Regions from separate parts of the Cupriavidus sp. SIMBA_020 genome, predicted to be linked through region 1. Evidence: predicted binding sites of a transcription regulator. Region 1 holds the regulator's gene; the other holds the start of a gene.
The links. The regulator FNR, encoded in region 1, switches genes on or off when oxygen is low (the NO sensors DNR and NnrR bind a similar motif). The targets are predictions, from matches to a motif close to TTGATNNNNATCAA.

Region 1 (4,906 bases):
CTCGCCGGGGACACGGCCCAGTATGTGCGCTCGCTTTCGGGCCTGGCGTCCGATCCGATCCGTGCGTCGCGGGGAGAAGGCACCTTCAAGACCACGTGCGCAGCCTGCCATGGGGCAAGCGGCAAGGGGAACCAGGCGCTTGGCGCGCCGAACCTGTCGGACAGCGTCTGGCTCTACGGCAGCTCGGAAAATGCCATCGTCGAGGCGATCCTGAAGGGCCACAACGGCCACATGCCCGCGCACGAGGAAATCCTGACGCCCGAGCGTATCCGCATGCTAACGGCCTATGTGTGGGGTCTCTCCAACACAGGAGCGGCCGGACAATGATCAACAGCCCCCGGGCAGGGCGGCAAGCCGCCTGCCGGGGCGCGAGGAACACCAGATGAACGCGCCCCCCAACGCTGCACAGCCCGTGGCGGACGACGCCGCCACGCCGGAGCCCTCACGGCCGGACAACAGCCCGCCATGGCGCCCGGCAGCCGCGCCTCGATCCGGGCAGCCTGCCCAGCCCGCCCAATCGGCTGAATCTTCTGAAGAGACGCTCTACGAGGTCCGGCGCAAGATCTATCCGCGCTCGGTCACGGGCGCCTTCTCGAGCTGGCGCGTCTGGCTCGTCATCCTCACCCAGCTGGTCTACTACGGCACGCCGTGGCTGCAATGGAACAACCGGCAGGCGGTGTTGTTCGACCTCGGCGCCCGCAAGTTCTATATCTTCGGCCTCGTGCTGTGGCCGCAGGACGTGATTTACCTCGCGGTCCTGCTCGTCATCTCGGCCCTGGCGCTGTTCCTGTTCACCGCCATTGCGGGCCGGCTATTCTGCGGCTACGCGTGCCCACAGACCGTCTACACCGAGATCTTCATGTGGATCGAGCGGCGCGTGGAAGGCGACCGCATCGCCCGCATCCGGCTGGACGGCGACCCGTGGAGCCTGCGCAAGCTGCGGCTCAAGGCGACCAAGCACGCGCTCTGGGTGGTGGTCGCCCTGTGGACCGGCTTCACCTTTGTCGGCTACTTTTCGCCGATCCGCGAGCTGGGCGGGCAGGTGGTTGATTTCTCGCTGGGGCCATGGCAGTCGTTCTGGATGCTGTTCTATGCGTTCGCCACCTGGGGCAACGCGGGTTTCATGCGCGAACAGGTGTGCAAGTACATGTGCCCGTACGCGCGCTTTCAGAGCGTGATGGTCGACCGCGATACCTTCGTGGTGACCTATGACGTAGGTCGTGGCGAGCCGCGCGGCAGCCGATCGCGCAAGACAGACCGGCAGGCCGCCGGCATTGGCGATTGTGTCAATTGCAGCATCTGTGTGCAGGTCTGCCCGACCGGGATCGACATCCGCGACGGATTGCAATACGAGTGCATCGGTTGCGGAGCTTGCATCGACGCCTGTAACCAGGTCATGGACAAGATGGCCTATCCGCGCGGCCTGATCCGCTACACCTCCGAGAACGCAATGCGCAAGAGCCTGTCGGCGGTGGCGGCGCGCAGGCGGCTGTTCCGCACGCGGACGATCATCTACGCGGTGATCTGGTCGGTGCTGGTGGGGGGCTTTATCGGGTCGCTGGCGATGCGCGCGCCGCTCAAGGTCGATGTCATTCGCGATCGTGGTGCCCTGGGCCGCGAGGTCGAAGGTCGATGGATCGAGAACGTGTACCGGCTGCAACTGATCAATACCACCGAGGCTCCGATGCGCGTCCGGGTGCAGGCGACGAGCGCGGCGCTGCAAGGGCTGACCATCGAGTACGACAAGTCGGCGGAAACACTGGCGCCCACGTCGAACCGCTTGTTGCCCGTGCGTATCCGTATCCCTATCGACGACGCGCCAGAGGGTACGCACAAGATCCGCATCACGGTCACGGGGGAGGGCGTGGACGATGCGCGGGAACGCGCGCAGATCCAGGAAGCGACCAGCTTCATCGTGCCGCGCGGCCTGTAGTGCGGGTCATCCAGGAAACTATCGACGCAAGGAGTAGGCAATGACAGCGCAACAAATCAAGCCGTGGTGGAAGGAACCGTGGCCGTGGTTGTTGATGAGTGGCCCGCTGCTGGCGATGATCGGCTGTGGCGTGACGATCTGGCTCGCCAATACCCACGCCGACGTGCCGGTGCGCAATGCTGCGCGGCATGGGCTGGTGGTGGAAAAGCTGGATGGGTCCGCCGCACGCGCCGACGCCCATGTCAATGACACGGCGAGGCGGCCATGAGACTGCGCTGGCTGATGTGGGTGATGTGGCCAGCGTTTCTGATCGGCGGCGTGGCCACGGCAACGGTGTTCTCGATTGTGGATCCCAGTGACCTGAACTTCTTCGGTCATCCGGTCGACGCGTCGCGCGAAGCGATCTACACCGTGGGATTCCTGTTGGCGTGGCTGTTCTGCGCCTTGTCGAGCGGCTTGACGCTCTACACCATGCCGACGCCGCTCAGCGATACCGATGAACTCGAGTAGCCCGCGCACCACCGCCGGCAAGGTGGCCTCAGCAGGATCGGTTGTAGATCTGCTTGATGCCGGCCATGTCGATGAGCTTGACGTGGCGCTGGCGGATCTGGATCAGGCCCGCCTCGGCAAAACGGGAGAACAGGCGGCTGACGGTCTCCAGTTTCAGGCCCAGATAGCTGCCGATCTCCTCGCGGCTCATGCGCAGCACGAACTCGCTAGACGAGTAGCCACGCGCCGACAGGCGCTCGGAAAGATTGACGAGGAACGCGGCGAGCCGCTCCTCGGCGCGCATCGAGCCCAGTGTCATCAGCATGACCTGGTCCTGCGAGATTTCCTTGCTCATCAAGCGCAGGAACTGGGTTTGCAGCGAGGGCAGGTCACCCGACAGCGCCTGCAGCTCGCTGAAGCGTACGACGCAGACTTCGGCGTCCTCGAGGGCCGTGGCATCGGAGGCATGCTGCATTTCGCCAAGGCCATCCAGGCCGACGATCTCGCCGGGCAGATGGAAGCCGGTGATCTGCGAGCGGCCATCCTCGAGCGTCACGTGCGTCTTGAGCGTGCCGAAGCGCACGGCATAGACGGCGGTAAGCGGATCGCCCATGCGATACAGCGTTTCGCCCTTGTGCACGCGCACGCGTTCCTGCACGAGCGTGTCCATCTTCAGGAGGTCCTGCTGCGACATGCCTACCGGCAGACAAAGCTGACCCATCCCGCACGTGGAGCAGCGGGGCGAGATCTCGGTGACGGGAATGGAGGTAAGCAATTGAGGGCTCTTGGTGATGCGCATTGCAGCAGGGGCGCGACAAGTCAATTTTACCGCGTGAAGTGACGCGGAAGCGAGGGACCGTTGCCATTTGGTGTGCTTTTCAGTGTTTTTATCGTTGCGTTGTTTGGTGGCGTCCACTGTGCCGCAATGTGCGGCGGCATAGCGATGGCCGCCGAGCAGCGCGCGGCAGTGCGCGTGCCAGTGACGATCCATCGCTCGCCGCGCGGCTGGCTTGTCGAACTACTGGCGATGCACGCCGGGCGCCTGACCACCTACGCATTGTTGGGGGCCGTCATGGGTGCCGTAGGCGCCACCGTATGGAAGCAGGACTATCTGCCCGTGCAGCGATGGCTCTATGGCGCAGGCGGGGCGATGCTGGTGACGTCGGGCTTTTGGCTGTTGCGTGGGCGCAGCATGCGCGCGGCGCGCCTGGAGGCGCTCGCGGTGCGCGTGGCCCAGGGGGTAGTGGGTCGCATGGGCGCGCTCGGTATCAGGCTGCCCGCCGGCCTCGCCCGACATACGCCGCTCATGAGGCGCTTCGGCTTGGGGCTCGCCTGGGGAATCGTGCCGTGCGGGATGGTCTATGGGGCACTCGCGATGGCGCTGCTGGCCGGCAATGCGGTGTCCGGCGCGCTGGTGCTGTTCGCCTTCGGGCTGGGAACGCTGCCAAACCTGCTGGCGATTTCGGGGCTTTCGGGGTATGTGCGCCATTTGTCGCGCCGGCCGGTGGTCCGGGCCGTGGCGGGGGTGCTGATCATCGGCTTCGGCATGGTGGGCGTGGCGCGGGCGGTCTGGCTGCCGGAGACCCTGGCGGCGCATGGGTTTTGCGTGGTGTTCTGAGGCAATTCCGAGCGGGGGGCAGCCCATCCGGGTTCGTGCCATTTGCCACGCCGGGCAGCGGGCGGGTTGCGGACGGGGCCGGGAATGCCATACAATCGCGAGAACCACGGTATCGCGCCATGTAATTCCCTGGCGTCGCCGGGCCGGCATCCCTGATCTGGGATGCGTGTCCATGGGTCCGAGGCAGCATTGGCTTGCCGGATCCGTCCCCACAGTTCATCCGGTTCAAAAGATCTGGTTTAAGAGGCCGGGCGGCCTTGTGGAGTGGTGGCGCAGGCGCAGGACGAAGCTTGTCCGGGCCGATATCCGTTTTTTCTTGCCGCCTTGGCAATCTGATTGTCCTGGCGAATGTCCGCTCCAAGGGGAAGGGTTCCGCCTGCGAGGGTAAAGGCGAGAGCGCGACGCAAGAGGTTCGACTCCCGGCGAAGCCAGCCGGATTCGGACGATCTCCTGCCGGAACGACCCGGCAAATCGATGCAAAAGAACGAAGTGCACCGCTTGGCTGCCTGGGCTGCGACAGGCTGCGAGTTGGCTGCGCAATGAGATGGCGGTGGCATCGGTACCGCTGTATCCGAAATCTCCAGTGCTCCGGGATTCGTCCGGGAGCAGGTGCAAAGACAGGCTGCACACAATCACATGAATACCCAAGAGGCGAAGATCGTCCTCGAGACCGCGCTGATTTGTGCGCAGGAGCCCCTGCGCGTCAACGATCTGCGCCGTCTTTTCGCCGACGATGTCGGCGCCGACACCATCCGCGTCCTGTTGGACGAATTGCGACAGGACTGGCAGCAACGCGGTGTGGAACTCGTGGCCCTGGCCAGCGGCTGGCGTTTCCAGAGCCGACCCGAGATGCGTGAGTTCCTCGA
Region 2 (4,906 bases), on a different contig from region 1:
ACGATGCCGTCCGCGTCCACGGGCACCGGCACCACCCGCGCGCCCGCCGCCTTGAAGCTCATGCGGGCAGGCGGATAGCCGGGATCTTCCATCGCCACCACGTCGCCGGGCCGCAGCACCACGCGCCCCAGCACGTTCAGCGCCTGCTGGGCGCCCTGGGTCATGATCACGTCATGCCAGTTGCTGACCACGGCGCGGCTGAGGGCCAGGTAGCGCGACACGGCCAGCCGCAACTCCGGCTCGCCGGCCGGGTCGCGGTAGCCGGCCGGTGCGCGCGCCTGCACGCGTACCGCATGGCTCACGCAGCGGCGCCATTGGTCGAACGGGAACAGGCGCTTTTCGGTCACGCCGCCCATGAAGTCGTACTGGGGCGAGACGCCCTCCTGGCGCATCGGCAGCGCGTCCGGCATCGATTCCCAGAGCGGGTCTGCCGGCTGCAACGCCGTGGCGTGCGTGGGCAGGTTGCCGCGCCGGGTCATGGTCGCCGCCACGAAGGTGCCCTCGCCGGTGCGCGAGCGCAGATAGCCCTCGGCGGTCAGCCGCTCGAAGACATCGAGTGTTGTCTTCCGGGAAACACCAAGTTGCGTGGCAAGCTCGCGCGTCGATGGGAGCCGCTCGCCCGGTGCCAGACGGCCGTCGAGAATGCCGGCGCGCAACTGGCGATAAATCTGACTGGCCAGGCCGTGGCGGCCTTCGATGGTCAAGTGGACGTTCATGATGGGGCGGGGGGCGAGTGATCGGTCGGAAACCGCGCGCTGGCAAGCGCTGGCGCCATTCTAGTTAAGTTGCATCTTTGATGCAATTTAAGGTAATTCGGTAAAACCGGGCTGCAAGGGCAGGGGGCCGAAGCGGCCATCTTCCGGACGATCGCCTCGCATGGGTGCCCCGATTCAGTGCCCTCTGCGCGCCCCCTGTGCACCTCCTGTGCGTAACGCGCCTGCAACGTCCGGCGGCGGTGGTCACCCAAAAATCTCAGGAAGTGGCTATGGGCGCCAAATCGCCCCGTGCGTAATCTGCGCAGGACTCGTCTCATGCCCTGCCGGCAATGCCATGAATACCATCGCCATTCTGCTCTCCGCGTTCCTGCTTTCGGTGATCGCGCTGGCGGCCTTTATCTGGAGCATGCAGAAGGGCCTGTTCGATACTTCACCAGCCGCCGCGCGGGTGATCTTTGCCGACGGCGAGGCCGGGCAGCCCGAGGATCCCGCCTCGGCGCACCTGACGCCGGGCATGGACGACCCCTCGCGCGATGCTGCCGATGCATCTTCCGCGCCAGTCGTGTTCCTGTTCATCTGCTGCGCCATGGTGTGGCTGGTGGTGGCGTCGATGGCCGGGCTCACCGCCTCGATCAAGCTGCACGAACCGGACCTGCTCGCCAGCGTGCCCTGGCTGTCCTTCGGCCGCATTCGCACCATCCACCTGAATGCCGTGGCCTACGGCTGGGCGCCAATGGCCGGGCTGGCCATCGCCCTGTTCCTGCTGCCCCGACTGCTCAAGACGGCGCTGGTGGGCGCGCGCTGGGCGGTGCTGGGCGCGGCGGTGTGGAATGCGGGGCTGATTGCCGGCATCGGCAGCATTGGCGCGGGGATTTCCGATGGCATGGAGTGGCTCGAGATTCCCTGGCAGGTGGACATCCTGTTCGTGGTGGGCGGCGCCTTCGTGGGCGTGCCGCTGGTGCTGACGCTGGTCAACCGGAAGGTGGATCACCTCTACGTGTCGGTCTGGTACATGGGCTGCGCGCTGTTCTGGTTCCCGGTGCTGTTCCTGGTGGCCAACGTGCCCGGTGTGCACTTCGGCGTGGAGCAGGCCACCATGAACTGGTGGTTCGGCCATAACGTGCTGGGGCTGTTCTACACGCCGCTGGCGCTGGCTTCCATCTATTACTTCCTGCCCAAGATCATTGGCCAGCCGGTCAGGTCGTACGGGCTCTCGCTGCTGGGCTTCTGGGCGCTGGCGTTCTTCTACGGGCAGGTGGGCGGCCACCACCTCGTGGGCGGGCCGGTGCCGGGGTGGCTGATCACGCTGTCCATCGTGCAAAGCATGATGATGCTGATTCCGGTGATCGCGTTCTCCATCAACCAGCACCAGACGCTGCGTGGCAACTTCCGCCGGCTGATCGACTCGCCGACGCTGCGTTTCGTCACCTTCGGCGGGATGATGTACACGCTGAGTTCCATCCAGGGCTCGTTCGAGGCACTGCGCGCGGTCAACCGCGTGGCCCACTTCACGCACTACACGGTGGCCCACGCCCATCTGGGGCTGTACGCCTTCGTCAGCTTCGCGTTCTTTGGCGCGCTGTACTTCATCGTGCCGCGCGTGACCGGCCGCGAATGGCCGTACCGCTGGATGATCTATATGCACTTCTGGCTCGCGGCGGGCGGCATCGGCATCTATTTCGTCTTCCTGAGCATTGGCGGCTGGCTGCAGGGGCTGGCCATGCTGGACGCGGCGCGGCCGTTCATGGACTCGGTCGCCGTGACCCTGCCTTACCTGCGCGCCCGCTCGCTGGGCGGGGCGCTGATGCTGGCGGGCCACCTGTTCTTCGTGACGAACTTCGTCTGCGCGATCTTCGGCCTCGGGCCCAATCGTGACCGCCCGGCGCTGTTCCACCAGGGCCGCCAGCGCAAAACCAGCCAGCCGGGCCAAAAACCTGCCGAGGGAGTCTGAACCGTGAACAATGAAAGCGCCCTGCTGGCGGGGGGCATGACCATGCTGGCGCTGGCCACCAGCGCGCTGGTCGTCCTGCCGTATCTGCAACTCCAGGACGTCAAGCCCACCGAAGGCACCAAGCCCTATACCGCCGCGCAACTGCGCGGGCGGGAGGTCTATATCGCCAACGGCTGCATCTACTGTCATTCCCAGCAGCCGCGCGACAGCGCCTACGCGCCGGACGACAAGCGCGGCTGGGGCCGCGTGGCCGTGGCCGGCGACTATTACTACGACAAGCCGCACCTGCTGGGCACCATGCGGACCGGGCCGGACCTGATGAATATCGGCGTGCGCCAGCCCGGCGCCGACTGGCACCTCGGGCACCTGTACCAGCCGCGCGCCTACGTGAGCGGCAGCATCATGCCGAGCTATCCGTACTTGTTCGATGTGAAGGATGCGCCGGAGCCGGGCGACAAGCCGGTGACGCTGCCCCCGGGCTACGCGCCGCCGGGCAAGGTGGTGGTGCCAACCGCCGCCGCGTCTGACCTGGTGGCCTATCTCCAGTCGCTGAACCGCACCGGGGCGGTGTTGCCGCCCGCCGGCGGCGAGTCGAACCCGCGATAAGTACACGACAAGCGTATCCGCAGAGGAAACAGATGGCAGATCCATCGGAAGAACGGCAGGCCGCCGCGGCGCGTGCCCGCGAGAATGCCGATCCGCACGAGAACCGCGCGCCGATTCCCCGCTACGTGCTGGCCATGGTGGCGGCACTGGTGGCGTGGGGGGCGTTCTATATCGTGACGTCCGAGAGCGAGCAGCCCTCGGCGCTGGGCGACAGCCGCACCCTGGCCGACCTGCAAGGCAAGCCCAAGGGTGCCGGCGGCGGCGCCGTGGATGGCGCGGCGGTGTTCCAGGCCCGCTGCGTGGCCTGCCATCAGGCCACCGGGCAGGGTTTGCCGGGCGTGTTCCCGCCGCTGGCGGGCTCGGAATGGGTGGTGGGGCAGGAGGCGCGCCTGGCGTCCATCGTGCTGCGTGGCGTGACCGGCAAGCTGACCGTCAAGGGCACCGCCTACAACGGGGCGATGCCGGCCTTCGCGGACCAGTTGTCCGATGCCGAAATCGCTGCCGTGCTGACCCATGTGCGCAGCCAGTGGGGCAATACCGCTGGCCCCGTGACGGCGGAAGCCGTGGCCGCCGCGCGCACCCAGACCGCCACCATGGCGGCGCCGTTCGATGGTGACGCGGCGCTCGGCAGCCCGGGTGGCTAGCCTCGCCCACCGTGTTAAGCCCGCGCGCCCGCGCGGGTCTCCGGCTGTGCTGATGGTGCTGGCGGTGCTCTGCCTGGTGCTTGTGCTGGGCGCCAGCGGCCTCTGGGCCATCACGCATGGCCTGACGGCCTGGACGCTTGACCAGCGCCGCGAGGCGCGCATCGCCGCGCACCAGATGCGCCTGCCGCCCATCGCGGTGCATGACCAACTGGGCCAGCCGCACCGGCTTTTCGGCGAATTACCAGCCGAAGGGCCAGCCGAGGGTGCTCGCGCCGTGTATCTCGTCGATGCCATCTACACCCGCTGCCAGACCGTGTGCCGCGCGCTCGGGGCCGCGTTCGCCCAGCTATCGCGCCAGCTGGAGGCGGACGGCATGACCGGCCGGATCGGCCTGATCTCGCTGTCTTTCGATCCGCGTGACACCGGCGCCGATCTGGCCAGCTACGCCCGCGAGCACGGCGCCAGGCCGCCGCAATGGCGGGTGGCTGCGCCGGACGCGCCCGCCGCCATGCAGGCGCTGCTGCGCGAGGCCGACATCATCGCCATTCCGGACGGCTTCGGCGGCTTCGTCCACAACGGCGGCCTGCAGGTGGTGGATGCGCGTGGCGTGGTGCTGGGCAGCTTCGCGCTGGAAGACTTCCACGCGGCCTATGCGCTGGCCCAGCGCCATGCCTTGGCGGGTGGAGCCGGGCGATGAGAATCGTCCGGCCTCTGGCGCTGGTCGCCGTCTTTGTCACCCTGGCCGTACCAGCGCTGCGGGAGCCCCTGGAAGCCTCGATGGCCCTGCAAATGCTGGCGCTGCTGCCGGGCGTATTCGCCGCCGGCTGGCTGTCCGCGCGGCTGGCCCCGGCGCGCTGGCAGGCCCGGGCGATGGCGGCGCTGCGGCCGCACGCGCTGAGCCTGCTGGTAGTGGCGGCCCTCGGCTACGGGCTGTGGATGCTGCCGATTGCACTGGACCTCGCGCGGCTGTCGCCGGCGGTCAATGCCGC

Region 2: a site for FNR is predicted at 794-807, ahead of SB751_RS00565 (cbb3-type cytochrome c oxidase subunit I). Genes of this name have one in related genera too.

What each region holds. Positions count from the first base shown of each region.
Region 1 is NZ_JAWRWU010000004.1:258,254-263,159, forward strand. Features, by position in the region: gene ccoP (cytochrome-c oxidase, cbb3-type subunit III) at 1-327, shown strand, start outside; gene ccoG (cytochrome c oxidase accessory protein CcoG) at 383-1,933, shown strand; gene SB751_RS10390 (hypothetical protein) at 1,974-2,201, shown strand; gene SB751_RS10395 (hypothetical protein) at 2,198-2,443, shown strand; gene fnr (fumarate/nitrate reduction transcriptional regulator Fnr) at 2,472-3,197, opposite strand; gene SB751_RS10405 (sulfite exporter TauE/SafE family protein) at 3,282-4,040, shown strand; gene scpB (SMC-Scp complex subunit ScpB) at 4,677-4,906, shown strand, end outside.
Region 2 is NZ_JAWRWU010000001.1:120,095-125,000, reverse strand. Features, by position in the region: gene SB751_RS00570 (PLP-dependent aminotransferase family protein) at 1-716, opposite strand, end outside; gene SB751_RS00565 (cbb3-type cytochrome c oxidase subunit I) at 1,051-2,667, shown strand; gene SB751_RS00560 (cbb3-type cytochrome c oxidase subunit II) at 2,671-3,273, shown strand; gene SB751_RS00555 (c-type cytochrome) at 3,306-3,917, shown strand; gene SB751_RS00550 (SCO family protein) at 3,910-4,614, shown strand; gene SB751_RS00545 (hypothetical protein) at 4,611-4,906, shown strand, end outside.